DNA from 2 places in the Solibacillus sp. iso_87 genome. Region 2 is predicted to be linked to the other one. Evidence: a T-box and tRNA genes for the amino acid it is inferred to sense, from the RefSeq annotation. Region 2 holds a T-box; the other holds one or more tRNA genes.

Region 1 (14,962 bases), 710 kb from region 2:
ACGAGGCGAAAGCAATTGGCTTTGGCGCGGTAGATCAAGCTCGAATTACGACGTCGATAAGTGAACTGGCTCGAAATATTTATTTATATGCCCGTGCCGGGGAAGTGACAATAGAGCGTATTAGTAATGAAGAGAAAGTTGGCCTTCGCATAATAGCGGCAGATAAAGGACCGGGAATAAGCAATTTGAAAAAAGTGATGGAAGACGGCTATTCAACATCAGGCGGGCTTGGAGCGGGTTTACCTGGAGTAAAAAGACTGATGGATACAATGGACATCCAATCCACTGTAGGAAGTGGGACGACGATAGTTATCGAAAAATGGGTAAATTAGGATGTGATAAAATTTGAAAGAGCTGCAAACGCAATATCAAAAAATCTTATCGGATTTTTTGGCAAATCAAACTGAGCGAAATTTGTATATAGGACAAAACTTCATTCGACAGTTAATTCAAAAAAAAGTAGCTCCAGAAGAAGTCATCAATATCCACAAGTATGCGATAGAACAAATTTATCCAGATCTACCAGAAGATATTTCGCATAGCTATGATTTTTTAATTGAGATTATGGTGCACTTTGGGTTAACTTTAAAGGAGCATCAAAGTTTACTGGAACAGCAAGAAGAAATGCGAATGGAGATGAATGTCGCTACAAAGATCCAGAATATGATTCTTAGAACAACGGTACCTAGGCTCGAGCAGATTGATATTGGGATGCTATCTGTACCTATCCGCAAAATGAATGGTGACTATGTTCACTTCTTAAACAACAATGATTCAGTTGTCAGTGTAGCTGTGACAGATGTTGTTGGAAAAGGTGTACCGGCAGCTCTTTGTATGTCAATGGTCAAATATGGGCTTGATACACTTGAGTACGCAACGAAAGATCCTTCTTATATTTTAGAAGTGTTAAATCGTATTATCGAAAAAAGTGTTGATGATAGTATGTTTGTCTCGATGTTTTATGGGACATTTAATATTAAAGAAAGTAAATTTACATATGGGTCAGCTGGGCATGAGCCTGCTATATATTATAATGCTCGTAAAAAAACTTTCTTGGATTTGGAATCAAAAGGTTTATTACTAGGTGTCATGCCGGAAGTGACATACCCGCAGTACGACATTTGTTTGGAAGAAAATGATTTTATCATTATGATCACAGATGGTGTAACGGATTTTCGCAAGCAAGGAGAGCTGGATCCTCGGGATGTGATAAAAAATTTGGCATTAAGTTGTAGCCATCTTTCGGCACAGGAAATGTGTGAAGAAATGTACACCTATTTGAAAAACTTGCCTGATTTTGAACTAGAAGATGATTTTACGGTCGTTATATTTAAAAAATAAAAAAATTATGTTTGAACTCCCGCGGATTCGGGAAAAGTAATTAGGTTTATAATGGAGGTGTCTAATAATGAATGTTAATGTTCAATTTAGAGAAGATGGAAACGTATTAAAAGGCTATATCGAGGGTGAAATCGATACGTATACAGCCCCGATATTACGCGAAGAGCTGGAGACAGTTCAGATTGTGGAAGGCCGAAAAATCGAATTGGATTTATCAAAAGTGAATTATATGGATAGTACAGGATTAGGAATATTTGTTGCATTTTATAAAAAAGTTACGAAGGAAAATGCATCATTAAAATTAGTGAATTTATCAAATCGTTTAGTAAGATTGTTTGAAATTACAGGATTAAGTGAATTAATGAGTATCGAGATTGATGAGGAATTGGAGTTGAAATGATGAGAGCATTTGACTATATTGAAATTCGAGTGCCTGCCAAATCGCAATATGTAAGTGTAATACGGCTAACAATTTCAGGATTAGCGATGCGAGTTGGGTTTACTTATGATGAAATAGAAGATTTAAAAATTGCTACAAGTGAAGCGGTGACAAATGTTGTTCACCATGCTTATAAAGCAAACGAGGAAGGCGAAGTTGTAATCGGCTGTGCATTATTTGAGGACAAGATTGAAATAATGGTCGCAGATTACGGTGTAAGCTTTAACTTTGAAGAGATCAAATCAAAAGTTGGTCCATATCATGAAAATGAAAACGTAGCATTATTACGTGAAGGTGGATTAGGAATTTATTTAATGGAGACTTTAATGGATGAAGTGAAATTAAATAACGAAGGTGGCGTCACTGTTTTCATGACAAAGTATGTCTCGAGAGAGCAGGTGAAAGGAAATGTCGAAAGAATCACTACCTAAAAATACATCAAAAGAAGAAGTACTAAATTGGATTGCAGAATATCAGGCGAACGGCTGTGAAGATTCACAAACAAATCTTGTACTCCATTATCAGCAGTTAGTCGAGTCGATTGCACGCAAATATTCACATGGTAAATCTTATTATGATGATATTGTACAAGTAGGGATGCTTGGCTTATTAGGTGCGATCCGACGATTTGACCCTTCTTTTGGCAGAAGCTTTGAGGCGTTTGCAGTTCCGACTATCGTAGGTGAAATAAAACGCTTTTTACGTGATAAAACTTGGGACGTGCATGTTCCGAGACGTATTAAAGAATTAGGACCAAGAATCAAGGCGGCTGTCGAAGCATTAACGACATCGCTACAACGTTCCCCATCCATTACCGAAATTGCAACGTATTTAGAAGTACAGGATGAGGACGTACTGGAAGCGATGGAAATGGGTCGAAGCTATCAGGCGCTTTCGATGGACCATTCGATCGAATCGGATTCTGATGGCAGTACGGTAACGTTATTTGATGTAGTCGGTCGAGAAGATACAGGCTATGAAGTGACAAACCGCCGCATGATTGTAGCAGATGCGATGAATGTATTAAATGAACGTGAGCGACAAATTATCCAATTAACTTATTTGGAACAGCTTAGTCAAAAGGAAGCCGGAGAAAGACTCGGTATATCCCAAATGCACGTTTCACGAATTCAACGTAAAGCAATTAAAAAATTACAAGACGCCATTACAGCAAGTGGCGGCGTCTCATTATAAAGTTTAAGAGTCTACTAGCATAAATTAGTAGGCTCTTTTTTCATGCATAAATTCAACGCTTTTTTGGGAAACAATACAAATGGAATGGTACACTAAAAGAAAGTTCGAAATTTAAAGGAGTGGCATGATGGATCAACAAAAAATGTTACAAATAATTGCAAAAGATGCGAAAGTGGAACCAAAACAAGCAAAAGCGGTTATTGGACTACTGGAAGAAGGTAACACAGTACCTTTTATCGCACGTTACAGAAAAGAAATGACAGGTTCACTTGATGAAGTTCAAATTAAGGCAGTGGAAGACCGCTACCATTACATACAACAGCTCGAAACACGAAAGGAAGAAGTGCTGCGCCTAATAGATGAGCAAGGTAAATTAACGGAAGAACTACAAACAGCAATCCAAGCATCAACGGTTCTTCAACGCGTAGAAGATTTGTACCGACCATTTAAACAAAAGCGCCGTACAAAAGCAACGATCGCCAAAGAACGGGGTTTGGAACCGTTAGCTGAAGAACTGTTAAAGTTTAAAAAGCGTACGTTGGAAGAAATGGCGGCGCCTTATATAAGTGAAGAACAAGGTGTTACTGGAATTGAAGATGCATTGGCTGGGGCACGAGATATTTTAGCAGAGCGATTTGCCGATGATGCTGCAGTTCGCGAAAAGCTGCGTACCCTTTCCTGGCGGGAAGGCAAGCTTGTAACAACGGTAAAAAACGCGGAAAAAGATGAAAAACAAGTATTTGAAATGTATTACGCATATGAGGAACCTGTTCACCGAATTGCACCCCACAGAATACTGGCTGTAAACCGCGGTGAAAAAGAAGAAGTGATACGTGCAGCAATTGAAGTTCCAATCGATAAAGCCACAACACAAATGGAAAATCATTTTATTCCTAGAAATTTTGTAGGCCCTTCTGTAAATGAAGTAAAGCTGGCAATTGCGGATAGCTATAAACGATTAATTAAACCATCTATTGAAAATGAGCTTCGAGCAGAACTTTCATCAAAAGCAGAAACTCAAGCGATTCATATTTTCTCGGAAAATCTACGCAACTTACTATTACAGCCACCAATGCGCGGTAAAATGGTTCTTGGTGTAGACCCTGCATACAGAACAGGCTGCAAATTAGCGGTAGTCGATGAAACGGGCAAGATGATTGAAGTGGGCGTTATATATCCTCACACTACGTCGGATCCTTCAAAAGCGAAAGCAACAGTGAAGGCTTTATTAAAGAAATATCCGATTAGTATTATTGCGATTGGAAACGGGACAGCCTCCCGTGAAACAGAGCAGTTTATTGCGGAACTGCTGAAAGAAGTAGACGGAAACATTGCTTATGTTATTGTCAACGAGGCAGGGGCATCCGTATATTCTGCCTCCGAAGTGGCACGAGCGGAGTTTCCGGATTTACAGGTGGAACAACGAAGTGCTGTATCGATTGCCCGTCGTTTACAAGACCCATTATCAGAGCTTGTAAAAATTGATCCGAAAGCAGTCGGTGTAGGACAGTATCAGCATGACGTTTCGCAAAAGCAGCTCGCAGAATCACTGACGTTTATTGTGGAAACAGCGGTTAACCAAGTTGGGGTAGATGTAAATACAGCTTCGGCCTCCCTTTTACAATATGTATCTGGACTTTCGAAAACGGTAGCGGAAAATATTGTAACGATGCGTAGCGAAAACGGACAATTTACATCCCGTGCACAAATGAAAAAAATCCCGCGATTGGGTGCTAAAACTTATGAGCAGGCAGTCGGTTTCTTGCGTATTGCAGATGCCAAAAATCCGTTAGATGCTACAGGTATCCATCCGGAAAGTTATAAATTAGCGGAAGCTGTATTGGAGGCAGCAGGATTAACGAAAAAGGATGTCGGAACGGCAAAAGCCGAAGAAGCGATCAGCAAGTTAAATTTAACAACATTAGGTGAGTCATTAGAAGTAGGGGAAGTTACGTTGAAAGACATTGTCGATACATTAATGAAACCTACCCGTGATCCTCGTGATGCTTTCCCGCAACCGTTACTGAAAACAGATGTACTTCAAATGGATGATTTGCAAGTTGGAATGGAGCTGCAAGGGACTGTTCGAAATGTCGTTGATTTTGGAGCGTTTGTCGATATTGGGGTTAAGCAGGATGGACTTGTCCATATTTCCAAATTGCAAAAAGGTCGTGTTAAACATCCACTAGATGTTGTTTCCCTCGGGGATATCGTGACGGTTTGGGTAGAAAAAGTAGAGGCAAATAAAGGTCGTATTTCTTTAACGATGTTAACTCCTGAAAATCAACATAGCGTGTAAAAGAGCAGGATTTTCAATTATAATAAAAAGCGCATAGCTGAATATGCGCTTTTTATTAACTTAAGGGGGTTGGCATATGACGGACGAACAGGCACAAAAATTAGTGGAACAGTTATCAAATGACTTTTTTAATCGACCGTTTATTCATAAAGCTTATTTTAATAGTCGCTTGAAAACGACGGGCGGTCGGTATATGTTGAGCAGCCACAATATCGAACTTAATAAAAAACTATATGATCATTTTGGCATAGAAGAGTTAAAGGGTATTATTTTACATGAACTTTGCCACTATCATCTTCATATTTTAGGGATGGGTTATAGGCATGGTGATGCAGATTTTCGAAATCTATTGAAAAAAGTAGGCGCACCACGTTTTTGTTCTACATTGGAACAGGCTAAAGAAAAGCCGAAACAAAAGACAATACATATATATAGCTGTACGAACTGCGGACAAATATATAAAAGAAAAAGAAAAATGAATGTAAAAAAATACTGTTGCAGTATGTGCAAAGGGAAAATTAAATTTCTCCATAGTGAAAAATAATTTTAGAAATGATGTTTAAAAGTAAGTGAATAATGGTATACAGTATTTATGTTGTTTTTTAGAGAATATGATTTTTGCTCTATATATAGGAAGAGATTTTTCCTTTAATTTTTTTTAGGAAAAGTGTTGACGAAACGGAAATCGCTCTCTATAATAGTAAAAGTCGACAAGATGATGTCGCAACGAAGTAATTATTCCGAAGTAGCTCAGTTGGTAGAGCATCCGGCTGTTAACCGGCAGGTCGCAGGTTCGAGTCCTGCCTTCGGAGCCATTAACGGCCCGTTGGTCAAGTGGTTAAGACACCGCCCTTTCACGGCGGTAACACGGGTTCGAATCCCGTACGGGTCACCACGTATATTTTAATAATGATGATTTACTAATGGTCCCGTGGTGTAGCGGTTAACATGCCTGCCTGTCACGCAGGAGATCGCCGGTTCGATCCCGGTCGGGACCGCCATTTTTGGGGTATAGCCAAGCGGTAAGGCAACGGATTTTGATTCCGTCATGCCCTGGTTCGAATCCAGGTACCCCAGCCATTTAGAGCCATTAGCTCAGTTGGTAGAGCATCTGACTTTTAATCAGAGGGTCGAAGGTTCGAGTCCTTCATGGCTCACCAGTTTTCATGTTGACAAATTATTTCAGAGATGTATAATAATTATTGTCGGATGAAGCGGTCGTGGCGGAATGGCAGACGCGCTAGGTTGAGGGCCTAGTGGGGGCAACCCCGTGGAGGTTCAAATCCTCTCGGCCGCACCAAAAATTCCCGGCGCCCGTAGCTCAATTGGATAGAGCGTCTGACTACGGATCAGAAGGTTATGGGTTCGACTCCTGTCGGGCGCGCCATAATTCACTATAATATAATGCGGGTGTAGTTTAGTGGTAAAACCTCAGCCTTCCAAGCTGATGTTGTCGGTTCGATTCCGATCACCCGCTCCAGTTTTTATTAAAAAACTGTTGACATCTAAAAGAAGATGTTATAAGATATAAAAGTTGTCACTTGAGGCAACAAAATGAACCTTGAAAACTGAACAAGCAACGTTAATGAAACAAGCTTCTTAAATGAAGCAAACAATAGATTCCAACTTCCAACGAAGTTGGATCGCTAGCAAAGCAAATGAGCTTTCAAACTACTTTTATGGAGAGTTTGATCCTGGCTCAGGACGAACGCTGGCGGCGTGCCTAATACATGCAAGTCGAGCGGACGAACTTTTGGTGCTTGCACCAAATTTTCGTTAGCGGCGGACGGGTGAGTAACACGTGGGTAACCTACCTTATAGATTGGGATAACTCCGGGAAACCGGGGCTAATACCGAATAACACTTTTTAACACATGTTTGAAAGTTGAAAGACGGTCTTGCTGTCACTATAAGATGGACCCGCGGCGCATTAGCTAGTTGGTGAGGTAACGGCTCACCAAGGCAACGATGCGTAGCCGACCTGAGAGGGTGATCGGCCACACTGGGACTGAGACACGGCCCAGACTCCTACGGGAGGCAGCAGTAGGGAATCTTCCACAATGGACGAAAGTCTGATGGAGCAACGCCGCGTGAGTGAAGAAGGATTTCGGTTCGTAAAACTCTGTTGCAAGGGAAGAACAAGTAGCGTAGTAACTGGCGCTACCTTGACGGTACCTTGTTAGAAAGCCACGGCTAACTACGTGCCAGCAGCCGCGGTAATACGTAGGTGGCAAGCGTTGTCCGGAATTATTGGGCGTAAAGCGCGCGCAGGTGGTTCCTTAAGTCTGATGTGAAAGCCCCCGGCTCAACCGGGGAGGGTCATTGGAAACTGGGGAACTTGAGTGCAGAAGAGGATAGTGGAATTCCAAGTGTAGCGGTGAAATGCGTAGAGATTTGGAGGAACACCAGTGGCGAAGGCGACTGTCTGGTCTGTAACTGACACTGAGGCGCGAAAGCGTGGGGAGCAAACAGGATTAGATACCCTGGTAGTCCACGCCGTAAACGATGAGTGCTAAGTGTTGGGGGGTTTCCGCCCCTCAGTGCTGCAGCTAACGCATTAAGCACTCCGCCTGGGGAGTACGGTCGCAAGACTGAAACTCAAAGGAATTGACGGGGGCCCGCACAAGCGGTGGAGCATGTGGTTTAATTCGAAGCAACGCGAAGAACCTTACCAGGTCTTGACATCCCGGTGACCACTATGGAGACATAGTTTCCCCTTCGGGGGCAACGGTGACAGGTGGTGCATGGTTGTCGTCAGCTCGTGTCGTGAGATGTTGGGTTAAGTCCCGCAACGAGCGCAACCCTTATTCTTAGTTGCCATCATTCAGTTGGGCACTCTAAGGAGACTGCCGGTGATAAACCGGAGGAAGGTGGGGATGACGTCAAATCATCATGCCCCTTATGACCTGGGCTACACACGTGCTACAATGGACGGTACAAACGGTTGCCAACCCGCGAGGGGGAGCTAATCCGATAAAACCGTTCTCAGTTCGGATTGTAGGCTGCAACTCGCCTACATGAAGCCGGAATCGCTAGTAATCGCGGATCAGCATGCCGCGGTGAATACGTTCCCGGGCCTTGTACACACCGCCCGTCACACCACGAGAGTTTGTAACACCCGAAGTCGGTGAGGTAACCTTTTGGAGCCAGCCGCCGAAGGTGGGATAGATGATTGGGGTGAAGTCGTAACAAGGTAGCCGTATCGGAAGGTGCGGCTGGATCACCTCCTTTCTAAGGATTTTTCGGAATCATTCCCTTGGGGAATGAAACATTAACGGTTGCTGTTCAGTTTTGAAGGTTCATTCTTAAATGAATGGAACACTTCAAAACCTTTGTTCTTTGAAAACTGGATAAAACGACATTGAAAGCAATAAATCAAATTTCTATTTTATAGATTTTTAAACAAGTCAAGCAATTGACGTGTAAACTTAAATCTTGGATTATATCCAAGTGTTAACTTTTGGTTAAGTTAATAAGGGCGCACGGTGGATGCCTTGGCACTAGGAGTCGATGAAGGACGGCACTAACACCGATATGCCTCGGGGAGCTGTAAGTAAGCTTTGATCCGGGGATTTCCGAATGGGGGAACCCACTATCTTTAATCGGATAGTATCTTCACGTGAATTCATAGCGTGTTGAAGACAGACGCAGGGAACTGAAACATCTAAGTACCTGCAGGAACAGAAAGAAAATTCGATTCCCTGAGTAGCGGCGAGCGAAACGGGAAGAGCCCAAACCAAAGAGCTTGCTCTTTGGGGTTGTAGGACACTCTATACGGAGTTACAAAAGAATGAACTAGACGAAGCGACTTGGAAAGGTCCGCGAAACGAGGTAAAAGCCCTGTAGTCAAAAGTTCATTCCCTCCAGAGTGGATCCTGAGTACGGCGGAACACGTGAAATTCCGTCGGAATCCGGGAGGACCATCTCCCAAGGCTAAATACTACCTAGTGACCGATAGTGAACCAGTACCGTGAGGGAAAGGTGAAAAGCACCCCGGAAGGGGAGTGAAATAGATCCTGAAACCGTGTGCCTACAAGTAGTTAGAGCCCGTTAATGGGTGATAGCGTGCCTTTTGTAGAATGAACCGGCGAGTTACGATTACGTGCGAGGTTAAGTTGAGAAGACGGAGCCGCAGCGAAAGCGAGTCTGAATAGGGCGAATTAGTACGTGGTCGTAGACCCGAAACCAGGTGATCTACCCATGTCCAGGGTGAAGGTGAGGTAACACTCACTGGAGGCCCGAACCCACGCACGTTGAAAAGTGCGGGGATGAGGTGTGGGTAGCGGAGAAATTCCAATCGAACCTGGAGATAGCTGGTTCTCTCCGAAATAGCTTTAGGGCTAGCCTCGTGATTGAGAATACCGGAGGTAGAGCACTGTTTGGACTAGGGGGGCATCTCGCTTTACCGAATTCAGACAAACTCCGAATGCCGGATATTTATACACGGGAGTCAGACTGCGAGTGATAAGATCCGTAGTCAAGAGGGAAACAGCCCAGACCACCAGCTAAGGTCCCCAAGTAATCGTTAAGTGGAAAAGGATGTGGCGTTGCTTAGACAACCAGGATGTTGGCTTAGAAGCAGCCATCATTTAAAGAGTGCGTAATAGCTCACTGGTCGAGTGACGCTGCGCCGAAAATGTATCGGGGCTAAACGATTCACCGAAGCTGTGGATGCATACTTTGAGTATGCGTGGTAGGAGAGCGTTCTAACAGCGTTGAAGTCAGACCGGAAGGACTGGTGGAGCGGTTAGAAGTGAGAATGCCGGTATGAGTAGCGAAACATGGGTGAGAATCCCATGCACCGTATGACTAAGGTTTCCTGAGGAAGGCTCGTCCGCTCAGGGTTAGTCGGGACCTAAGCCGAGGCCGATAGGCGTAGGCGATGGACAACAGGTTGATATTCCTGTACCACCTCCTCACCGTTTGAGAAATGGGGGGACGCAGTAGGATAGGGTAAGCACGCCGTTGGTTGCGCGTGTTCAAGCAGTAAGGCGTGTATGTAGGCAAATCCGCATACTTTAACGTTGAGCTGTGATGACGAGCTCGTATGAGCGAAGTTCCTGATTTCACACTGCCAAGAAAAGCCTCTATCGAGGTGAGAGGTGCCCGTACCGCAAACCGACACAGGTAGTCGAGGAGAGAATCCTAAGGTGTGCGAGAGAACTCTCGTTAAGGAACTCGGCAAAATGACCCCGTAACTTCGGGAGAAGGGGTGCTTCTTTGGGTGCATAGCCTAGAGAAGCCGCAGTGAATAGGCCCAGGCGACTGTTTAGCAAAAACACAGGTCTCTGCAAAACCGTAAGGTGACGTATAGGGGCTGACGCCTGCCCGGTGCTGGAAGGTTAAGAGGAGCGGTTAGCGCAAGCGAAGCTGTGAATTGAAGCCCCAGTAAACGGCGGCCGTAACTATAACGGTCCTAAGGTAGCGAAATTCCTTGTCGGGTAAGTTCCGACCCGCACGAAAGGCGTAACGATCTGGGCACTGTCTCAACGAGAGACTCGGTGAAATTATAGTACCTGTGAAGATGCAGGTTACCCGCGACAGGACGGAAAGACCCCGTGGAGCTTTACTGTAGCCTGATATTGAATTTTGGTACAACTTGTACAGGATAGGTAGGAGCCAGAGATCTCGGAGCGCCAGCTTCGAAGGAGGCGTCGGTGGGATACTACCCTGGTTGTATTGAACTTCTAACCCATGCCCCTTAGCGGGGTAGGAGACAGTGTCAGGCGGACAGTTTGACTGGGGCGGTCGCCTCCTAAAAGGTAACGGAGGCGCCCAAAGGTTCCCTCAGAATGGTTGGAAATCATTCGTAGAGTGTAAAGGCATAAGGGAGCTTGACTGCGAGACCTACAAGTCGAGCAGGGTCGAAAGACGGGCTTAGTGATCCGGTGGTTCCGCATGGAAGGGCCATCGCTCAACGGATAAAAGCTACCCCGGGGATAACAGGCTTATCTCCCCCAAGAGTCCACATCGACGGGGAGGTTTGGCACCTCGATGTCGGCTCATCGCATCCTGGGGCTGTAGTCGGTCCCAAGGGTTGGGCTGTTCGCCCATTAAAGCGGTACGCGAGCTGGGTTCAGAACGTCGTGAGACAGTTCGGTCCCTATCCGTCGTGGGCGTAGGAAATTTGAGAGGAGCTGTCCTTAGTACGAGAGGACCGGGATGGACATACCGCTGGTGTACCAGTTGTCTTGCCAAAGGCATCGCTGGGTAGCTATGTATGGACGGGATAAGTGCTGAAAGCATCTAAGCATGAAGCCCCCCTCAAGATGAGATTTCCCATTACGCAAGTAAGTAAGACCCCTGAAAGACGATCAGGTAGATAGGTTCGAGGTGGAAGTGCGGTGACGCATGCAGCTGACGAATACTAATCGGTCGAGGACTTAACCACATTTTATTGCACCATTTCAATGAACGTTTATCCAGTTTTGAAAGAATGAAATTCTTTCATAGTGAAGTGATGATGGCAAAGAGGTCACACCCGTTCCCATACCGAACACGGAAGTTAAGCTCTTTAGCGCCGATGGTAGTTGGGGGCTTCCCCCTGTGAGAGTAGGACGTCGCTTCGCACACGCAAAACCACTGAGGAATCAGTGGTTTTTTTGTTGTATTTAAATTAATGAGGACCTCTAACTTGAAAATAAAATGCAGTTTCGTTAAAGTACATACATAGCAAAAGGGAGGAATTGTAATGAAAGCACTTTTTGAAAAGTTTAAATTGAATGAAGAGGTTGAACTACGAAATCGTTTAGTTATGGCACCTATGACAACCTACTCTGCAAATGAAGATGATACTGTTTCCGATGAGGAAATCACATATTATAAAGAACGTGCTGAAGGAGCTGGAATGATCATTACAGCATGCGCATACGTTGCAGCAAACGGTAAAGCATTCCCAGGACAAATTGCCGCTCATGAAGATCGTTATATTCCAAGCTTGCGAAGAATTGCACAGGCTATTCAACAAGGCGGTGCTAAAGCGGTTTTACAAATTCATCATGGCGGTCGACAATCTTATCAACATTTAGTACCAAATGGAGATGTTGTAAGTGCGAGTACAGCTGTTACAATTGAGGAAAAAGAAGCTCGCGCATTAACTCTTGAAGAAACTAAAGATATGGTTAAAGCTTATGCGGAAGCGACAAGAAGAGCAATTGAAGCAGGGTTTGACGGCGTTGAAATCCATGGTGCAAATACGTATTTAATTCAACAGTATTTCTCTGCCTTTACTAATAAAAGAACAGATGAATACGGCGGAACATTTGAAAATAGATTACGTTTCCCATTGGAAGTGGTAAATGAAGTAATTAAAGTTAAAAACACATATGCGGATGAAAAATTTATCGTCGGTTACCGTTTCAGCCCGGAAGAGCCTGAAGAAGATGGTATTACAATGGATGATACAGTTAAATTAGTAGATAAATTAGCGGAAACAGCGTTAACATATTTGCATATTTCACTTGGAGATTTCAAATCTGAAACACATCGTTATGAAAACGGACAACAAAACCGTATTTCTGTAATTCACAGCTTGTTAAATGGACGTAAACCATTAATTGGTGTCGGATCAATTTATACTCGTGAAGAAGCAGAACATGCATTACAGTTAGGTGCAGATTTAGTCGCACTTGGTCGTGCCTTGTTAATTGAGCCGCATTGGGTGGAAAAGGTACAGAATGAGGAAAACGTTGTAACAGCTTATGATGAAAAAATTGATACTGTAATTCCTGGTCCTTTAATGGAGAAAATCCTGTCAAGACCAGGTTGGATTCCCGGTATATAAATCAGTAAAGATTATTTAAAGAATATAAAAAATTTTAGTTTATTTAAATAAGGGGGATGCGAATACGTTCGTATTCTCCTTTTCCTATTGGTAATGTTTGAACCGCTTAATTTCGGGAATGGTTTCATAAGGATATTGAGGGGGGATACGAATGAATAAAAAGGCTTTTTATGTCTTCCTGTCTATTTGTCTCGTTATGTTGCTGGCAATGCTAATAACAGCTTGTCAGGATGAAGTTTTAGAGATAGAAGAAAGTAATACATATGTTTGGCAAAAATACATGAATGAAGAAGAGTATGATAAAGTAAAAGAAGGGATGTCTTATTTAGAAGTAGTCCACATTTCAGGAGGAGCCGGTCAGGAAATTAATAACGGTACTTATGAATGGAATGACGAAATTCTGCTGACGAAAGGATATCGCTTAAAATTTGAGGATGATGTATTGGTAAAAAAAGAAGTAGTGGAACGCAAAGGTAACTCAAAGCGTTAGTGATCGGCGGAAAATGAGGTTAAGCGTGGGGATGCTCACAGTATTTCTCCATTAGCCTAAACAATCTCGAGAAATGAAAATCAAATAAAGGGAAGTCCTGAAACATTCACTTTTTCTCAGAAAAAATGAGTGTTTTTCTTTTTTTCACAGCTACTTTATATTAACGTAGTTGAGTAAGAACCAATCTAAAAGTGATACATTTTGAACAATTGCTTCAGTTCAAGTAAACTAGAGATAATGGATTTTTTTGTGGAAGGAAGCAATCAGATGAGATTTGAAAAAGATGTAAATACACTGGAAGAAACGCAAGCGCTTGCGATGAGACTGGCAGAATTAGTCGAGCCACAGTATACGATTACACTTGAAGGTGATTTAGGTGCTGGCAAAACGACATTTACACAGAGCTTTGCAAAAGGGCTTGGCGTAAAACGAACAGTCAATAGTCCAACATTTACGATTATGAAGCAATATATAGGACGTATTCCGCTTAATCACCTGGATGTATATCGTCTGGAAGATAGCGATGAAGATTTAGGCTGGGAAGAAATTTTTTATGGGGATGCTGTAACAGTTGTGGAATGGGCACATCTTATACAGGAAGATTTGCCTGAAGAGCGTTTAGCAATTGAAATTACACGCATCGACGAAACGAAACGCAAATTTGTATTGAAACCGATAGGCGAAAAGTATGTTCGTCTTTGTGAGGAGTTATTAAAATGATTTGGTTAGGAATAGAGACAGCAAATGCACCGCTTTCTGTCGCCATAGTACAAGATAATAAAGTAATTGCAGAAGTCGTGCAAAATATAAAATTGACACATTCAGTTGGTGCAATGCCGGCAATTGAAGAAGTTATAAATAAGGCAGGCTTAACACCGGCACAAATCGATGCGATTGCCGTTTCTGAAGGTCCCGGCTCTTATACAGGAGTCCGAATTGGTGTCACTCTTGCCAAAACCTTGGCCTGGTCATTGCAAAAGCCATTGGTAGGTGTATCAAGCCTAAAAGCACTGGCTGCAAATGCCCGAGTTGCGAACTATGCAATCTGTTCATTAATCGATGCCCGTCGTCAAAATGTATATGCCGGTGTTTATGAAGCAGGTACTATGCATCCGCTTGTTGAAGATCATCATGATCATATCGACGGATTATTACAGAAGCTTCAGCAATTAGATCGACCAATATTATTTGTCGGGACAGATGTCGATTTGTACATGGAAAGAATTCAGCAAGTGTTAGGGGATTCTGCTATCCGTGCATCATTTACAATTAATTTACCGCGTGCATCCGAACTAATTGCTTTAGCACAACAAATGCCATTACCGACAGTTGAGGCTGTCCATGCTTTTGTTCCCCAATATCGCCGTATTGCAGAAGCGGAAGCGAATTGGATAAAGGAACAGAAAAAGGAGCAAC
Region 2 (14,962 bases):
TATTTCTGAAGTGATTTATAGTATTGTCCCTTCGCTACATATTCGGAAATAATGCGATCCATATCTTCGCGATCTTCTGCAGTTACTTCACGTACGACTTTTGCTGGGCGTCCCATTGCTAAACAATTGGGAGGAATCACTTTTCCCGGAGGAACAAGACTGCCGGCACCGATAAATGCTCCCTCGCCTATAACGGCCCCGTCCAATATGATGGAACCCATACCAACTAAAGCGCGTTTTTTAATAGTACAGCTATGTAATGTAACTTGATGACCTACTGTAACTTCGTCTTCAATAATGAGAGGGTAAGCGGGACTTTGGTGAAGGCAGCTCAAATCCTGAATGCTGACACGCTCGCCAATTATTGTTTTGTTCACATCGCCGCGTATTACCGTGTTAAACCAAATTGAAGTTTCGGCTCCTATTGTTACATCACCGGTAATTGTGGCATAGTCGGCAATAAATGCAGAAGGGTGAATCGTCGGTATTTTATCTTTATAGGGGTAAATCATTTTCAATTCCTCATTTCTTCTATAAAATTGTAGATAAATCTATAGATATCGTAACAAAACATGAAGATTTTTCAATTAACATTTCTTTTAGATTGGAATGTATTATAATTAAACAAACAAATAGTAATATAATGATGCCGAGATTAAAGAAGGCACAATATCATAATTTTTTGATACTCGTTAAAACTCGGACTTAATTTTAAAGGTCACATGTTTATGACATAAAAATAATTTAGATGTAAGGAGTATGGCCATGTGGAAATGGGAAACAGAGCAACAACCAAAAGCCGTAGTCGTTATTCTTCATAGCGCATATGAACATCACCGGTGGTACGCATGGTTAATCGAAAAGTTCCGCAGTTCCCACTTTCACGTTGTAATGGGAGATCTACCGGGACATGGAGAGCAAGGAAAGTATACAAAGTATCATGATGAGGACTTTAAAGAATATTACAAGTATACAAAATTGTTATTGAAAGTGGCACTGGAATATAATTTACCGCTTTTTATCGTCGGAAATGGGCTAGGGGCTGCAATAGCTACGTATGTGCTTCAGAACAATAAAATAGAATGTGCGGGTGTTGTTCTAACATCCCCTTGGTATAACTTAAAGCTGGCACCGGGAAAATTGTCGAATGCTTTATCAAGCTTCAGCGCCATTACATCAAATGTTAAGCTGAGACATGAGTTGGAGACTCACCATCTTACAAGGAATACAGATGTGTTAATGGAGTTGAAAGAACAATTGCCGTTAACGAGTATGGTGACAGTAAAATGGTATCGCGACTGGCAGCAGATGACGCGGACAATCCGTAACCCCGAATTGAAGTTCCCGGACATTCCGGTATTATTAATGACGGGTGAAAATGATAAAGTAACAGACATCAGTACATCAAAGAAGTGGATTACCGAGCATACGCTTTCCGAGTTTCATTACAAACAGTGGAAAGGCTGCCTTCATAGTCTGTATTTCGAATTGGAACGGGAAGATGTCTTTAAGTTTACAATAGACTATATTAATAATGTTTTAAGAGACTTGGGATATATTATAGAGTAAAGATAAACCTAACAAAATCATACTTTGTTAGGTTTATTTTTTTTCCAATAAAAAAATATATCGAAATTTTCGAATATTTGTAATATACTAAATTTCAAATTAATACATTATTTCAACAAGGGGGGTATAAGTATGGATTTTTTGAATGATTTTGTAGGATGGGCCAACAATATTTTATGGGGTCCTGTCATGATTTATGGTATTTTAATCGTTGGTCTGTTTTTCTCCATCCTTACAAAGTTCGCACAAGTCCGGTTAATTAAAGATATGTTCATACTAATGTTCAAAGGAGAGAAGTCTGACGCTGGTGTATCTTCTTTCCAGGCAATGTCGATTGCTTTGTCGGGTCGTGTCGGTACGGGTAATATCGTCGGTACGGCTTCAGCAATTGCTTTTGGTGGACCTGGAGCGGTATTCTGGATGTGGGTTACAGCATTTATCGGTGCATCAACAGCGTACATGGAATCGACGCTTGCGCAGATTTATAAAGAGAAGAAAGATGGTCAATATCGTGGGGGTCCAGCATTCTACATTGAAAAAACAACAGGAATTCGTGCATTAGGTATTATTTTTGCAATTGCGATGATTGCATCTGTTGCTTTTTTAATGCCTGGTGTTCAGGCGAATGCCATTGCGGGTGCGGTTGACAATGCATTCGGTATCGAACCATGGATTACTGGATTAGTTACGATTCTTTTATTAGCGGTCATTATTTTTGGCGGTGTTAAACGTATTGCGAACACAGCACAAATTTTAGTTCCGTTCATGGCATTAGCGTATTTATTAGTTGCTGGCATTATTATTATTATGAATATTACAGCAGTGCCTGAAGTGTTAGGGTTAATTTTCCGCAGTGCGTTTGCGGCCGATGCGGTATTTGGCGGGATGATTGGTAGCGCTATTTTCTGGGGTGTAAAACGCGCAATCTACTCAAACGAAGCTGGTCAGGGTACTGGTGCACATCCAGCAGCAGCCGCAGAAGTATCACATCCGGCAAAGCAAGGGTTAGTGCAGGCAGCATCAATTTATATTGATACTTTACTGGTATGTTCTGCAACAGCATTGATGATTTTATTCATGGGTACATACAATGTCCATGAAGGCAGCCAGGATGGAGCTCTAATCGAAGCCAAAATGGATGAGACAATTACGTATTCAGGCTTTACACAAGCAGCTGTTAATGATGCATTCCCAACTTTAAACAACTTTGGTTCAGGTTTTGTAGCGGTTGCACTTTTCTTCTTTGCCTTTACAACATTAATGGCATATTACTACATTGCTGAAACGAATGTTTCATATATGTTAAATGGCAGTGCGAGACGGATAGGGATATTTTTAATGAAGTTCGTATTACTCGCATCGGCATTTTACGGAACAGTTAAAACATCCGATTTAGCATGGGCATTCGGTGATGTCGGGTTAGGATTAACGGTTTGGATTAACGTAATTCTATTATTATTTATTATGAAGCCAGCCCTCATTGCACTGAAGGATTATGAGCAACAGAAAAAAGAAGGGAAAGACCCGGTATTTGATCCGAAAAAGCTTGGTATTAAAGGCGCGGATTTCTGGGAGACATATAAGAAAGAGTAGAAGTTTAAAAGGAGCAGCTAATTAAAAAGCTGCTCCTTATTTCATTGAATAATACTGCTGTAATGTCTCGAACTGTTCAGTAGTAAAATCTTTTTGTCCGCGAATATATTTTTCGTACAAATTGTAGTAGCAAATTGTTAAATACTCATCATTATGATGCCGGCTGTACGGCGGGTAGTTTTCAGGAATATGAAGATCGGAAAAATAGCGATCCATTTTGTCGATCGTACGAATCATTATATTTCGGGCGCGCATTTCCTCCAGAACAATTTGTGTATAAATATATAAATCCTCTTTCGGGTATTCGTAAATATAATTAATTAATACATGTTTGTCTTCCTTCACGAAAATGCTGTTCAACTCACGCCACTGGGCAAGAAGTTGACTTTTCGGTATGAATGGAATTAACTCGGTATGCCATAAACGCATCATTTCACCTCATTAAGGATATGAAAAAGAGCTAAGAAAACTTAGCCCTCTATCGGAAAATCTTTTACTTTTTCTAATGCAATGATAAACGGGGGAGCATTTTTCTGATTCATAAACTCATAGCGCAGAACATGTACATGTTTTTGCGGTAAATCACTTACATAGCGAATCACTTCATCGCGCTCGTCTTTTCCGCCTTCATGACCATGATAAACGACTAAAACGATCATTCCCCCGACTTTTAGCAGCTTTAACAAACTTTCAATCGCTTGGATCGTAGTGTTCGGCATTGTTACAATTTCATGATTGCTGCCTGGCAGATAACCAAGATTGAAAATTGCGGCTGATACTGGTTTTTGAATATAGTTTGCTACATTTTCATGCCCGTCTTTTAAAACGATTGCCCGATGCTCAAGTGCATTATCGAGCAGACGGTGTAATGTTGCATCAACCGCTTCCTTTTGTACATCAAACGCATACACATAGCCGTCATCTCCAACGAGATTTGCTAAAAAAAGCGTGTCATGTCCATTTCCTGCTGTTGCATCGACTGCAATATCACCCTCGGAAACTGACATTTCCAATAAGGTTTGGGCATATTGAAGAACACGTTCTAATTTCATTTTGTAACATCCGCCTTATAAAACTTCCCTTGGTAAGAACTGCGACGTTCCAACTCCGCATCAATTCCGTTAAGAACTTCCCATTTGTTGACAGACCACATCGGACCGATCATTAAATCGATTGGACCATCACCCGTAATACGGTGGACGATCATTTCAGGCGGAATAATTTCTAGCTGATCTGCCACGAGCTGAATATAAGCATCCTTTTCCATAAACTCCAGCATGCCTTTTTCGTATTGCTTCACAAGTGGTGTTCCTTTTAAAAGGTGCAGCAGATGGATTTTGATACCTTGTACATCAAGCTTCGCCACCTCACGGGCTGTTTCCATCATCATATCGTAATCCTCTAAAGGCAATCCGTTAATAATATGTGTCACGACACGAATACCATGCTTGCGCAATTTATTAACACCTTCCACATATGTCGCGTAATCATGTGCGCGGTTAATTAAATTGGCTGTTTTTTCATGAACAGTTTGAAGTCCAAGCTCTACCCATAAATACGTGCGTTCATTCAACTCTGCCAAATATTCAACAACATCATCCGGCAAACAGTCAGGACGCGTTGCAATTGAAAGTCCCATTACTCCTTCACAGGCAAGTGCTGATTCAAACTTATCCTTTAATACTTCAAGTGGAGCATGTGTATTTGTATACGCTTGGAAGTAGGCCATAGTTAAGCCGTCTTTCCATTTGTTCTCCATTTTTGCTTTGATCTTTTCGAACTGCACCGGAATCGGATCGACTTTACTGCCCGCAAAGTCTCCTGAACCTGCTGCCGAACAGAATGTACAACCGCCAAAAGCGACCGTACCGTCACGGTTTGGGCAATCAAACCCAGCATCCAAAGCAACCTTGTAAACTTTCTTTCCGAATTCATTTCGTAAATAGCGATTCCATGTATAATAACGTTTCCCGTCTGACGGGAAAGGGAAATTTGTTTCAGTCATTCCTTGTTCACTCCTCTAACATATTATTCTAACACGGACAGAACATCGTGTCCTAATAGAAATATTTTTCTTGTACAAATTCCTGTTAAAGAATAAACTAGTAAATTGAGCAAATATTGAAGGAGGAAGTTGATTGCCGAAACAAGTATGGTTTTTAATTATTGGCACATTCGTAAATACGGTTGGAAATTCATTTTTATGGCCTTTAAATAGTATTTATATTCATGATCATTTAGGAAAATCTTTAACTACCGCTGGAATTGTCCTCATGCTAAATTCATTGGCAGGTGTGTTCGGCAATCTAGTAGGCGGTTATTTATTTGATAAATTAGGTGGCTATAAAGCAATTTTAATTGGGGTTGTATTTAATTTGATTTCAATCACTCTGTTGACCATTTGGCATGACTGGCCGCAGTACATTGTATTTTTAACGATGATGGGCTTTAGTGGAGGGATTGTTTACCCGGCGATTTATGCGATAGCAGGTAGTGCCTGGCCAGAAGGGGGGCGAAGAGCATTTAACTCGATCTTTTTGGCAAACAACGTAGGGGTCGCAATTGGCCCGGCATTGGCAGGTATTGTTGCCGATATTAAGTTTGACTATGTATTTAGTGCAAATCTATTTTTCTATGCTATATTTTTTGTACTTGTCATCACGACATATAAGCGATTTGATATGAAGGGACTGACAACTAAACCGTTCTCCGGTGAGACAAAAAGAAAAAACAGGGGACCGATTGTGGCGATCAGTATATTAAGTATATCGTTAATTGTCTGCTGGTTAAGCTACTCTCAATGGAGCGCGACCATTTCTTCTTATACACAAGGTTTAGGAATGAGTCTATCCGAATACAGTTTACTATGGACGATCAACGGCTTCATGATTGTTGCAGTTCAACCGATTATCCGGCCGCTTGTCACACGCTGGGAAAACAAAATAAAACATCAGCTGGTGCTTGGTCTCATATTGATGTCGCTATCTTATATCGTCGTTTATTTTGCCCAGGACTTTAAGATGTTTGCTGCAGCGATGGTCATTTTGACGTTTGGGGAAGTGTTCTTTACACCGGTCATTCCGATGATTGCCAATAAATTGGCGCCTCATGGACAAGAAGGTTTCTATCAAGGGCTCGTCAATAGTGCATCTACAATTGGACGGATGATTGGCCCTGTTTTTGGCGGGTTAATGGTAGATTTATATGGCATGCAAATTTTGATGCTTATATTATCACTACTCATTGTCATCGCTATAATTCCGTGTCTGGTCTTTGATCGTACGCTAGGAAAAGAACAAACATAAAACAGTTACTTGTACTTTTGTGTTGAATTCGTTAAAATGAATGAAATAATAATATTGACTGTGATGAGGAATAGTAAATGGACGCACTTTATAGAGAGCTGGCGGCAGGTGGAAGCCGGTAAGTGTCAAGTTGAACTCGCCTCGGAGTTTGCTTTAGTGAAGTAATAGTAGCTAATGGCCGTGTATTCGCGTTAAGAAATGAAGCTGAGTGCTGCGTCACTAATTTGGGTGGTACCGCGGGAGAAAAAATACCTCTCGTCCCTTCTTATCATAAGATGGGACGGGATTTTTTTATTTTTTAAATATTCTGTTAAATCATTGATGATGCGCCTAAAATACATAAACCACAGCAAGAATATATTTAAAGGAGGAATTATTGTGAGTTTTAATCATCAGCAAATTGAAAAAAAGTGGCAAACGTTTTGGGATGTCAATAAAACATTCAAAACTGAAAATGAAATGGATAAGCCAAAGTTTTATGCATTGGATATGTTCCCGTACCCATCAGGTGCGGGTCTGCACGTAGGACACCCTGAAGGCTATACGGCGACAGATATTTTATCTCGTTTTAAACGTATGCAAGGCTATAATGTTCTTCATCCAATGGGGTGGGATGCATTCGGTTTACCTGCAGAGCAATATGCTCTTGATACAGGAAATGACCCGGCTGAATTTACGGCAAAAAACATCGCAACATTTAAACGTCAAATTAACGAACTAGGCTTCTCTTATGACTGGGATCGTGAAATTAATACAACTGACCCGTCATACTACAAATGGACGCAATGGATTTTCACTAAGTTAGTGGAAATGGATTTAGCGTATGTAGATGAAGTGGCAGTAAACTGGTGTGAAGCATTAGGTACAGTACTTGCAAACGAAGAAGTAATCGACGGAGTTTCTGAACGTGGCGGTCACCCGGTAGTTCGTCGTCCGATGCGACAATGGGTACTGCGTATTACAAAATATGCAGACCGTTTAGTCGATGATTTAGTTGATGTTGACTGGCCTGAATCAATTAAAGAAATGCAGCGTAACTGGATCGGCCGTTCTGAAGGCGCACAAGTGAAATTCACAGTTGCTGACACAGACAAAAACTTCGAAGTATTCACAACACGTCCGGATACATTATTTGGCGCGACATACTGTGTATTAGCTCCAGAGCATAAATTAGTAGCTGAAATTACTACTGCAGAGCAAAAAGAAGCGGTAGAAGCATACTTGGAAAAAGTATCGTTAAAGTCTGATTTAGAACGTACAGACTTAGCAAAAGAGAAAACAGGTGTATTCACAGGTGCATATGCAGTGAACCCGATTAACGGCAACCAAGTGCCAATCTGGATTGCGGATTATGTATTGGCGACATACGGAACTGGTGCGATTATGGCTGTTCCTGCACACGATGAGCGTGACTATGAATTCGCGAAAGAGTTCAATTTAGAAATTATTTCGGTTCTTGAAGGCGGAGACATTGAGAATGAAGCATTCACTGGTGACGGTGCGCACATTAATTCGGACTTCCTAAACGGATTAAATAAAACGGACGGCATTGCGAAGGCAATTGAATGGTTAGTGGAAAATGGTGTAGGTGAAAAGAAAATCACTTACCGTCTACGTGACTGGTTATTCAGCCGTCAACGTTATTGGGGTGAACCAATTCCAGTAATTCACTGGGAAGATGGCACAATGACTACGATTCCTGTAGAAGAGCTGCCATTGGAATTACCGAAAACAACAAACATCCGTCCTTCAGGTACAGGTGAATCACCACTTGCCAATATTGAAGAATGGGTGAATGTAGTTGACCCAGTAACAGGCAAAAAAGGACGCCGTGAAACGAATACAATGCCGCAATGGGCTGGTTCATCATGGTACTTCCTGCGCTATATCGATCCGAAAAATGATCAGGCGCTTGCAGATCCAGAACTATTAAAACACTGGCTTCCAGTCGATATTTATATCGGTGGTGCAGAGCACGCGGTACTTCACTTACTATACGCACGCTTCTGGCATAAAGTGCTTTATGATTTAGGACTTGTTCATACGAAGGAACCGTTCCAAAAATTATTTAACCAAGGGATGATTCTAGGTGAAGGCAATGAAAAAATGTCTAAATCAAAAGGCAATGTAGTAAACCCGGATGACATTATCGCTTCACACGGTGCAGATACATTACGTTTATACGAAATGTTCATGGGGCCACTGGAAGCTTCTGTAGCATGGAGCACGAATGGTCTTGATGGGGCACGTCGTTTCCTAGATCGTATTTGGCGTCTATTCGTAACAGATGAAGGGAAGCTAGCTGCAAAAATTCAAGATTCTTCTGATACAACATTGGAAAAAGTGTATCACCAAACTGTGAAAAAAGTGACGGAAGACTATGAAGGCATTCGCTTCAACACAGCGATTTCACAAATGATGGTCTTCATTAATGATTGCTACAAAGCGGAAGTAATTCCAACAGAATATGCAAAAGGCTTCGTGAAGCTTTTATCACCAATCGCACCGCATATTGCTGAAGAACTTTGGTCAATTTTAGGACATGAAGATACTATTACGTATGCAACATGGCCAATATTCGATGAGTCGAAACTAGTAGACGATGAAATCGAAGTTGTTGTACAAGTTTTAGGTAAAGTCCGTGCAAAAGTAACGGTTGCAAAAGATATTACTAAAGAAGAATTAGAAAAAGTTGCTTTAGCAGACAGCAAAGTACAAGAATTTATCGAAGGAAAAACAGTTGTGAAAGTAATTGTCATCCCAGGTAAATTAGTTAATATCGTTGTTAAATAATAGGAATAATATCAAAAGCCATTTTTCTCTGTGAGAAAAATGGCTTTTTTACATTTCTTAATCAAGAAAGAAAAAATCCTAAAAGAAATTCCCAGAAAGTGAAACAATTTCATGGAAATATGCGACTATAAAGAAAACAGTGAAAGGAGTGGGACCGTGTCGGCGCATTTAGAAGAAGTAATGATGGCATATGGCGAATACTGTATGCGTGTTGCCTATTTATATGTGAAGGACTGGGCAGCTGCGGAAGAAATTGTGCAGGACACGTTTTTAGCTTATTACAGGCAGCAGGAGCGATTCGAAGGCCGTTCTTCTTTAAAAACATATTTAGTGAAAATAACAATACATAAAAGTCATGATTATTTAAGAAGCTGGAAACGCAAAATGACCCATATTTCACCTAAAAAGCTTGTCACTCCTTCCATTGAACAAAAGAAGATTCATGAAGAACAGCAATCTGAGCTAGTAGAAGCTTTGTTGCAGCTTTCGATTAAATACCGTGAAGTCCTTATTCTACATTATTACGATGATTATAAAATCAGAGAAATTGCAGAACTTTTACGGGTAAGTGAAAACACTGTAAAAACGAGACTTGTTCGCGGTCGAGAAAAGCTAAAGCCGCTGTTAGTGAATTTTGAATGGGAGGTGCAGCAATATGACGAAATGGAAGGATGAAATTGACCGCTATATCGGGGAAGAACAAAAATTCACACCTGAAATGAGAGCCAAAGTATTGCATAAAGCATCTAAACGTTCGATTGATTGGCGGTATGGGCTAACTGCAATTTCGTTTTGTATCGTTGTGTTCATTCTTTTTTTAATAGGACCTACTCAAGTTGAACCGCCTGTCCAAACAGCAACACCTTTGGAAAGGCTTATTGAAGAAACAACTGTGGAAGAGTTTTTTATAAGTTCCCAATATAGTGAACCGGACCAATTTTTTGCACGGGATTCGAGTCGTTATAGGGGCGTGCATGCATTTAAGGAAGAAGAAGATGCCCTCGATATGAACAGGCTTTTACATGATTTAAAGCTGGTTGAACGTCCTTATAATAATGGGTTTGAAAAAGATGTACTTATAGTGATGTCGAATGGTGAGCATCTAAAGCTGAAAATTTATAAGAGTGGCGGATGGTTCGCAGTCCAAGATGTTCGAACAAAGTTATTTTATAAACTTGAAGATACGTCGGCGGTAAATTATTCAAGATGGAATCAAAAAGTAGATGAAGCTGGGTTGAGTTTTGGGGAATTAGCAACGTTAGGAGGAGCAATAATAATACTTTCCTACATTTTAAAGTTAGCCTTAAAATTACCTAAAACAAAGCAAAAACCACAAAAAACAGTTAGCTGGAAAGGTTCTTTAGTCTATTTAGCGGTCTTTTTTTCAATGCATTACTATACTAATTATTTGCAGGCACATGAATACGTAGTTTATCTAGATCTTCAATTTATTGTATATGCGCTTGGATTTATTGTTGTAATGCCATTAACGGAAGATAAGGATAAGTCTAAAAAAGAGCAAATTTATGACTGGATTATGACAGCAATATTCTTAATATTCTTATGGATTCTATTCTTTTACGGGTAAGGAGGGCCGTGGATGAAAAAGCTATTATTAATTGCGTTATTATTCTTACTTAGTGGCTGTACCGCAGATATGACAGCTAAGGAACCGTATCCTGTGGAGAAAGATTATCCTTTTGATGAACAGCTCGTACAATCTGTACCGAATGATGTTACGCTAAAAATCTATCCTAGGAGCAATGAATTTCAAATTTCTTTTGTGACTACATATGAACAGGCTGCATTTCTAGCAAGAAATGAGCCGTATTTAACATATGAAACAGTAGAAGGAAACTTTGTATTACCTAAAGCGGATTTAAAAATCGGGGAACGGATTGAAATAGGTGATAATGTGTATTATGGCATGAGCATAAATGTGATCGGTACACAGGTTGAATGGGAAGGGGTGCCACAGTCATTTATACAGCTACGCTTTCTGTTAGAGGATAAACAGTTGATGACACTGAATATTGGACGAATAGCTTTTGATGGTGAAGCTAGACTTGTTCGGATGGAAAGTACAACAAATGAGAAACTAAGGGAAATAGCACAAATCTTGCATGAAAAGCAAAAATAACTATGTTGCGTAACCGATTTCTATGTAATACTAGAATAGTAAATGGTCACATTTAATGAATTGAAGAAAGAAGTGTAACAACATGGCACAAGCATCACATTCAGTACAAATCCCAGTTAGCCAGGAAAAAGTATGGGTATTCGTAAGTAAAATTGAAAAATGGGCTGTATTAGTTCCAGCTTACAAAGAGCATAAAGAACTGGATGCCCAAACATCACATTGGACATTCGAAGGAAACTTTAAAGGCTTAAAGAAAAAAGTTGAAATCGAAATTAAAATTATCGAAATGAATGAGCCTTCTAAAATCAAATTTGAAATTACAGGGCTATCAGATAATATTAAAGGCGGCGGTGAATTTACAGCCGAGCCGAAAGATGGCGGTACATATATGACAGGTACAGTAGAAGTAACTGCTGGCGGTCTTTCAGGCGCAGTATTAAATCCGGCTATTAAAGTATTATTGCCAAAAGTAACGACTCGATTAACAGAAAAAATCGCTCGTCATATTCAAGCGTAAGATGAAATAACTCACTGGGAAAAATTTTTCCCAGGGGGTTTTTTATTTTGTTAGAAGGGGGTATAGCTTTTATGGAAAGAACCCCTTAAAAAGTTTTCACTTCAGAAATGAAAGTTTCCAGCAAATCCATGATAAATATCATATGGAAAGTATGACAAGTTCTTCTTTAACAACTAAATACATTTTTTTTATAATTGAATAATGAAAGAGGTGGCTTTATGACACAAATCATGATGGAACAAAGTGGATATAGTACAAAGGAAGAATTTTGGAACGGGCTGACACACGGAGTTGCCGCATTGCTGACGATTCCCGCAACATTGTTGTTAGTAAACAAAGCCCAGCATCAAGGCACAACATTAGAGCTTGTTAGCTATATTATTTTTGGTATTTCAATGTTTTGCCTGTATTTTGCTTCAACAATGTATCATTCATGGCCGAAACATAAAACATTTCTGAAAAAGTTCGATCATAGCTCAATATTTTTATTGATTGCAGGAACATATACACCGATCGTATTAGTCGCAATTGGCGGCAAATTGGGTTGGACAATTTTTGCGATTCAATGGATTTTAGCAACAATCGGTATTGTGCTGAAACAATTTTTTGTTTACCGTTTTAAATTACTGTCGCTATTTGTTTATATCGGGATGGGCTGGCTTATTATTTTTGTTGCCAAGCCGTTATTCGCACATATAGGCATCGCCGGCTTTGCAACATTATTAATCGGTGGGCTTTCCTATACAGTCGGCACTTACTTTTACAAAAATGACCGTATTCCATATAACCATGCAATTTGGCACTTATTTGTTATGGGCGGCAGTGTTGCAATGTTCTTCGCAATTTACTTATATGTATAAATAAAAGAGTCAATCCCGTTATTGGGGATTGACTCTTTTTCTATATGCTCGCTGTAAACTTTTCAATTAAATCCTGCAAATAGTCATCGTATTGTTCTTCGTTGCGTTTTTTCATTTCTTCCAAAACCTGATTTAAAAAAGTTTTGTTGTCCATGAACTGATCCGGCAACGTTTCATATAGTAGCTGATGATGGTAATTTTCCTGATCCAAATAAAGCTCAAAATAATAGCCGAGCTTTTCGTCTTCATTGAACATATGCATCATGCAATCTACTTCATAGCATTGCATAATAAAATCATGTTTAAAGCCAACCTGAACGGTAAATGCAATATGTCCGCCTTCACCATCTAATTTAAATGAATCCATATCTGAAATCATTAGATTTTTATGCATAAGCCAGTACAGTTCATTTGCCTGACGGTTTGTCGTAAAGCTTGTAATCCCTTTAGGCGCATTTTCAATGAAGAAATGCTTTGCCAGTTTTGCTTGCACGGCCTCTTCAATTGATGAAGAAGAGGCAATTTTATCGAGCTGCTGACAGACGATTAGCAATAGAGCTGGACTTTGTTGTAAATGTTCAACAATCTTTTTTAATTGCATCGGGCAAACATTTGGGATATTGACTAAATCGACAGCCAAAGTCATGCCGACACCTTGTTTATTTAAGCCGAGTATCAAATATAATGGAACACTTTTCGCATAGGAGTTATTTTTTTCGACATAGCAAAAAACACGAATGGAAAAGGTGAATTCATCCTTATTACGATTGCTTATTTTAGTGCAAGATAAATGAGTTTGCATTAGCTCATCTGATGCTAAATAAAGCATAGTCTGGTTTTTTTGAGAATTATTCATCGTGCCGTATCCTCCTGAGTGTACATACCTCTTATGATACTAGGGAATGATGAGCAGTTCTAGTATTTTTACGATTAAAATCAGAAACGTTACTGTTGACCCGCACTCATACCCGCAATTCTTCCTGTTACGAGCGCAGAAGTAATATTATAACCCCCTGTATAACCGTGAATATCCAAAATCTCACCACAGAAGTAGAGTCCCTGTTTTTTCTTGGAGGCCATTGTTTTTGGTTCTATTTCTTTTACCGAAACACCACCCCCTGTAACAAATGCCTTTTCGATCGGTTGGGTACCGTGAACGTCCATCGTAAATGCGACAAGCTCACGTGCAAAGTTGCGAATCTTCTCCTGAGATAATTCTATGCCTGTTAACTGTGCGTCAATACCTGCACGCTCCATTAAAAATAAGAGCCATCGTTCTGGAACAAGTGATTTCCATAAGTTTTTCACCGCTTTTTTCGGTTCTTCCTTAATTGTTTTATTTAACATTTGGAAGCATGTTTCTTCGTTATACTCTGGTAATGATTGAATTCGAACTTGTACGGGTGCGCTTCCTGATTTCAGCTGCTCTTTTACAATAAACTGACTGCAGCGTAAAATGGCAGGGCCGCTTAAACCGAAGTGAGTAAACAGCATATCCATCTGATGTGTTACAAGAACTTTTCCTTTTTTGTTCAGGACAGAGACAGCAGCATCGCGTAATGCCAGCCCTTGTAGCTCACGTGATTGAATGAACGATTCCTTTGAAGTCACAGGCACTTCTGTCGGATACAACGTAGTAACCGTGTGACCTGCACGTTCTGCCCAAGGATAACCGTCTCCAGTTGAGCCTGTTTGCGGAACTGCTTTACCACCGACTGCTACAACAACAGCATTTGTACGGATTTCTTCGCCACTCTCTAAACGCACACCATATATTTTTTCATCATCCATGAGCAATTTATTAACGGCCGTGTGTAAATGGACTTCCACTTTTAATCGTTTCATCTCATTGACAAGCGCATCAACGACATCTTGTGCGCGGTTGGACACAGGGAACATACGCCCGTGATCTTCTTCTTTTAATGCCACGCCAAGTCCTTCGAAAAATGCAATAATATCTTCATTATTATAAACGGTAAAAGGGCTATATAGAAAGCGTCCATTCCCGGGAATATGTTTAATGATTTCTTCCGCTGATAGTCGATTTGTTACGTTACAACGGCCACCACCTGATATGGCCAATTTCTTTCCGAGTTTTGAGCCTTTTTCAAGGAGGAGCACTTTTTTGTTTTGCTCGGCTGCGGCGATTGCTGCCATCAATCCTGATGGACCGCCTCCTATTACA

Evidence for each region. A T-box is a leader RNA that pairs with one kind of tRNA and senses whether it is charged. The one in region 2 lies ahead of leuS (leucine--tRNA ligase), so its partner is inferred to be a tRNA-Leu.
Region 1: it encodes a tRNA-Leu, which carries the amino acid that the T-box ahead of leuS (leucine--tRNA ligase) is inferred to sense. The anticodon was not compared.

The regions. Positions count from the first base shown of each region.
Region 1 covers NZ_CM149656.1:3,603,823-3,618,784, reverse strand. Annotated here, with positions in the region: gene AC0VXV_RS18490 (anti-sigma regulatory factor) at 1-332, shown strand, start outside; gene AC0VXV_RS18485 (SpoIIE family protein phosphatase) at 346-1,341, shown strand; gene AC0VXV_RS18480 (STAS domain-containing protein) at 1,409-1,741, shown strand; gene rsbW (anti-sigma B factor RsbW) at 1,741-2,211, shown strand; gene sigB (RNA polymerase sigma factor SigB) at 2,189-2,974, shown strand; gene AC0VXV_RS18465 (Tex family protein) at 3,102-5,273, shown strand; gene AC0VXV_RS18460 (SprT family protein) at 5,350-5,817, shown strand; tRNA gene AC0VXV_RS18455 (tRNA-Asn) at 6,013-6,088, shown strand; tRNA gene AC0VXV_RS18450 (tRNA-Glu) at 6,094-6,168, shown strand; tRNA gene AC0VXV_RS18445 (tRNA-Asp) at 6,199-6,274, shown strand; tRNA gene AC0VXV_RS18440 (tRNA-Gln) at 6,279-6,353, shown strand; tRNA gene AC0VXV_RS18435 (tRNA-Lys) at 6,358-6,433, shown strand; tRNA gene AC0VXV_RS18430 (tRNA-Leu) at 6,488-6,573, shown strand; tRNA gene AC0VXV_RS18425 (tRNA-Arg) at 6,584-6,660, shown strand; tRNA gene AC0VXV_RS18420 (tRNA-Gly) at 6,680-6,753, shown strand; rRNA gene AC0VXV_RS18415 (16S ribosomal RNA) at 6,950-8,504, shown strand; rRNA gene AC0VXV_RS18410 (23S ribosomal RNA) at 8,736-11,664, shown strand; rRNA gene rrf (5S ribosomal RNA) at 11,727-11,842, shown strand; gene AC0VXV_RS18400 (NADH-dependent flavin oxidoreductase) at 11,965-13,056, shown strand; gene AC0VXV_RS18395 (hypothetical protein) at 13,208-13,546, shown strand; gene tsaE (tRNA (adenosine(37)-N6)-threonylcarbamoyltransferase complex ATPase subunit type 1 TsaE) at 13,814-14,266, shown strand; gene tsaB (tRNA (adenosine(37)-N6)-threonylcarbamoyltransferase complex dimerization subunit type 1 TsaB) at 14,263-14,962, shown strand, end outside.
Region 2 covers NZ_CM149656.1:2,893,868-2,908,829, reverse strand. Annotated here, with positions in the region: gene AC0VXV_RS14770 (gamma carbonic anhydrase) at 1-512, opposite strand, end outside; gene AC0VXV_RS14765 (alpha/beta hydrolase) at 766-1,569, shown strand; gene AC0VXV_RS14760 (alanine/glycine:cation symporter family protein) at 1,702-3,162, shown strand; gene AC0VXV_RS14755 (pyrimidine dimer DNA glycosylase/endonuclease V) at 3,199-3,594, opposite strand; gene mnmM (tRNA 5-(aminomethyl)-2-thiouridylate-methyltransferase MnmM) at 3,633-4,214, opposite strand; gene mnmL (tRNA modification radical SAM protein MnmL/YtqA) at 4,211-5,167, opposite strand; gene AC0VXV_RS14740 (MDR family MFS transporter) at 5,301-6,467, shown strand; T-box leader at 6,519-6,733, shown strand; gene leuS (leucine--tRNA ligase) at 6,846-9,260, shown strand; gene AC0VXV_RS14730 (sigma-70 family RNA polymerase sigma factor) at 9,417-9,935, shown strand; gene AC0VXV_RS14725 (hypothetical protein) at 9,916-10,848, shown strand; gene AC0VXV_RS14720 (hypothetical protein) at 10,861-11,400, shown strand; gene AC0VXV_RS14715 (CoxG family protein) at 11,483-11,917, shown strand; gene trhA (PAQR family membrane homeostasis protein TrhA) at 12,136-12,777, shown strand; gene AC0VXV_RS14705 (cysteine methyltransferase) at 12,818-13,633, opposite strand; gene AC0VXV_RS14700 (BaiN/RdsA family NAD(P)/FAD-dependent oxidoreductase) at 13,723-14,962, opposite strand, start outside.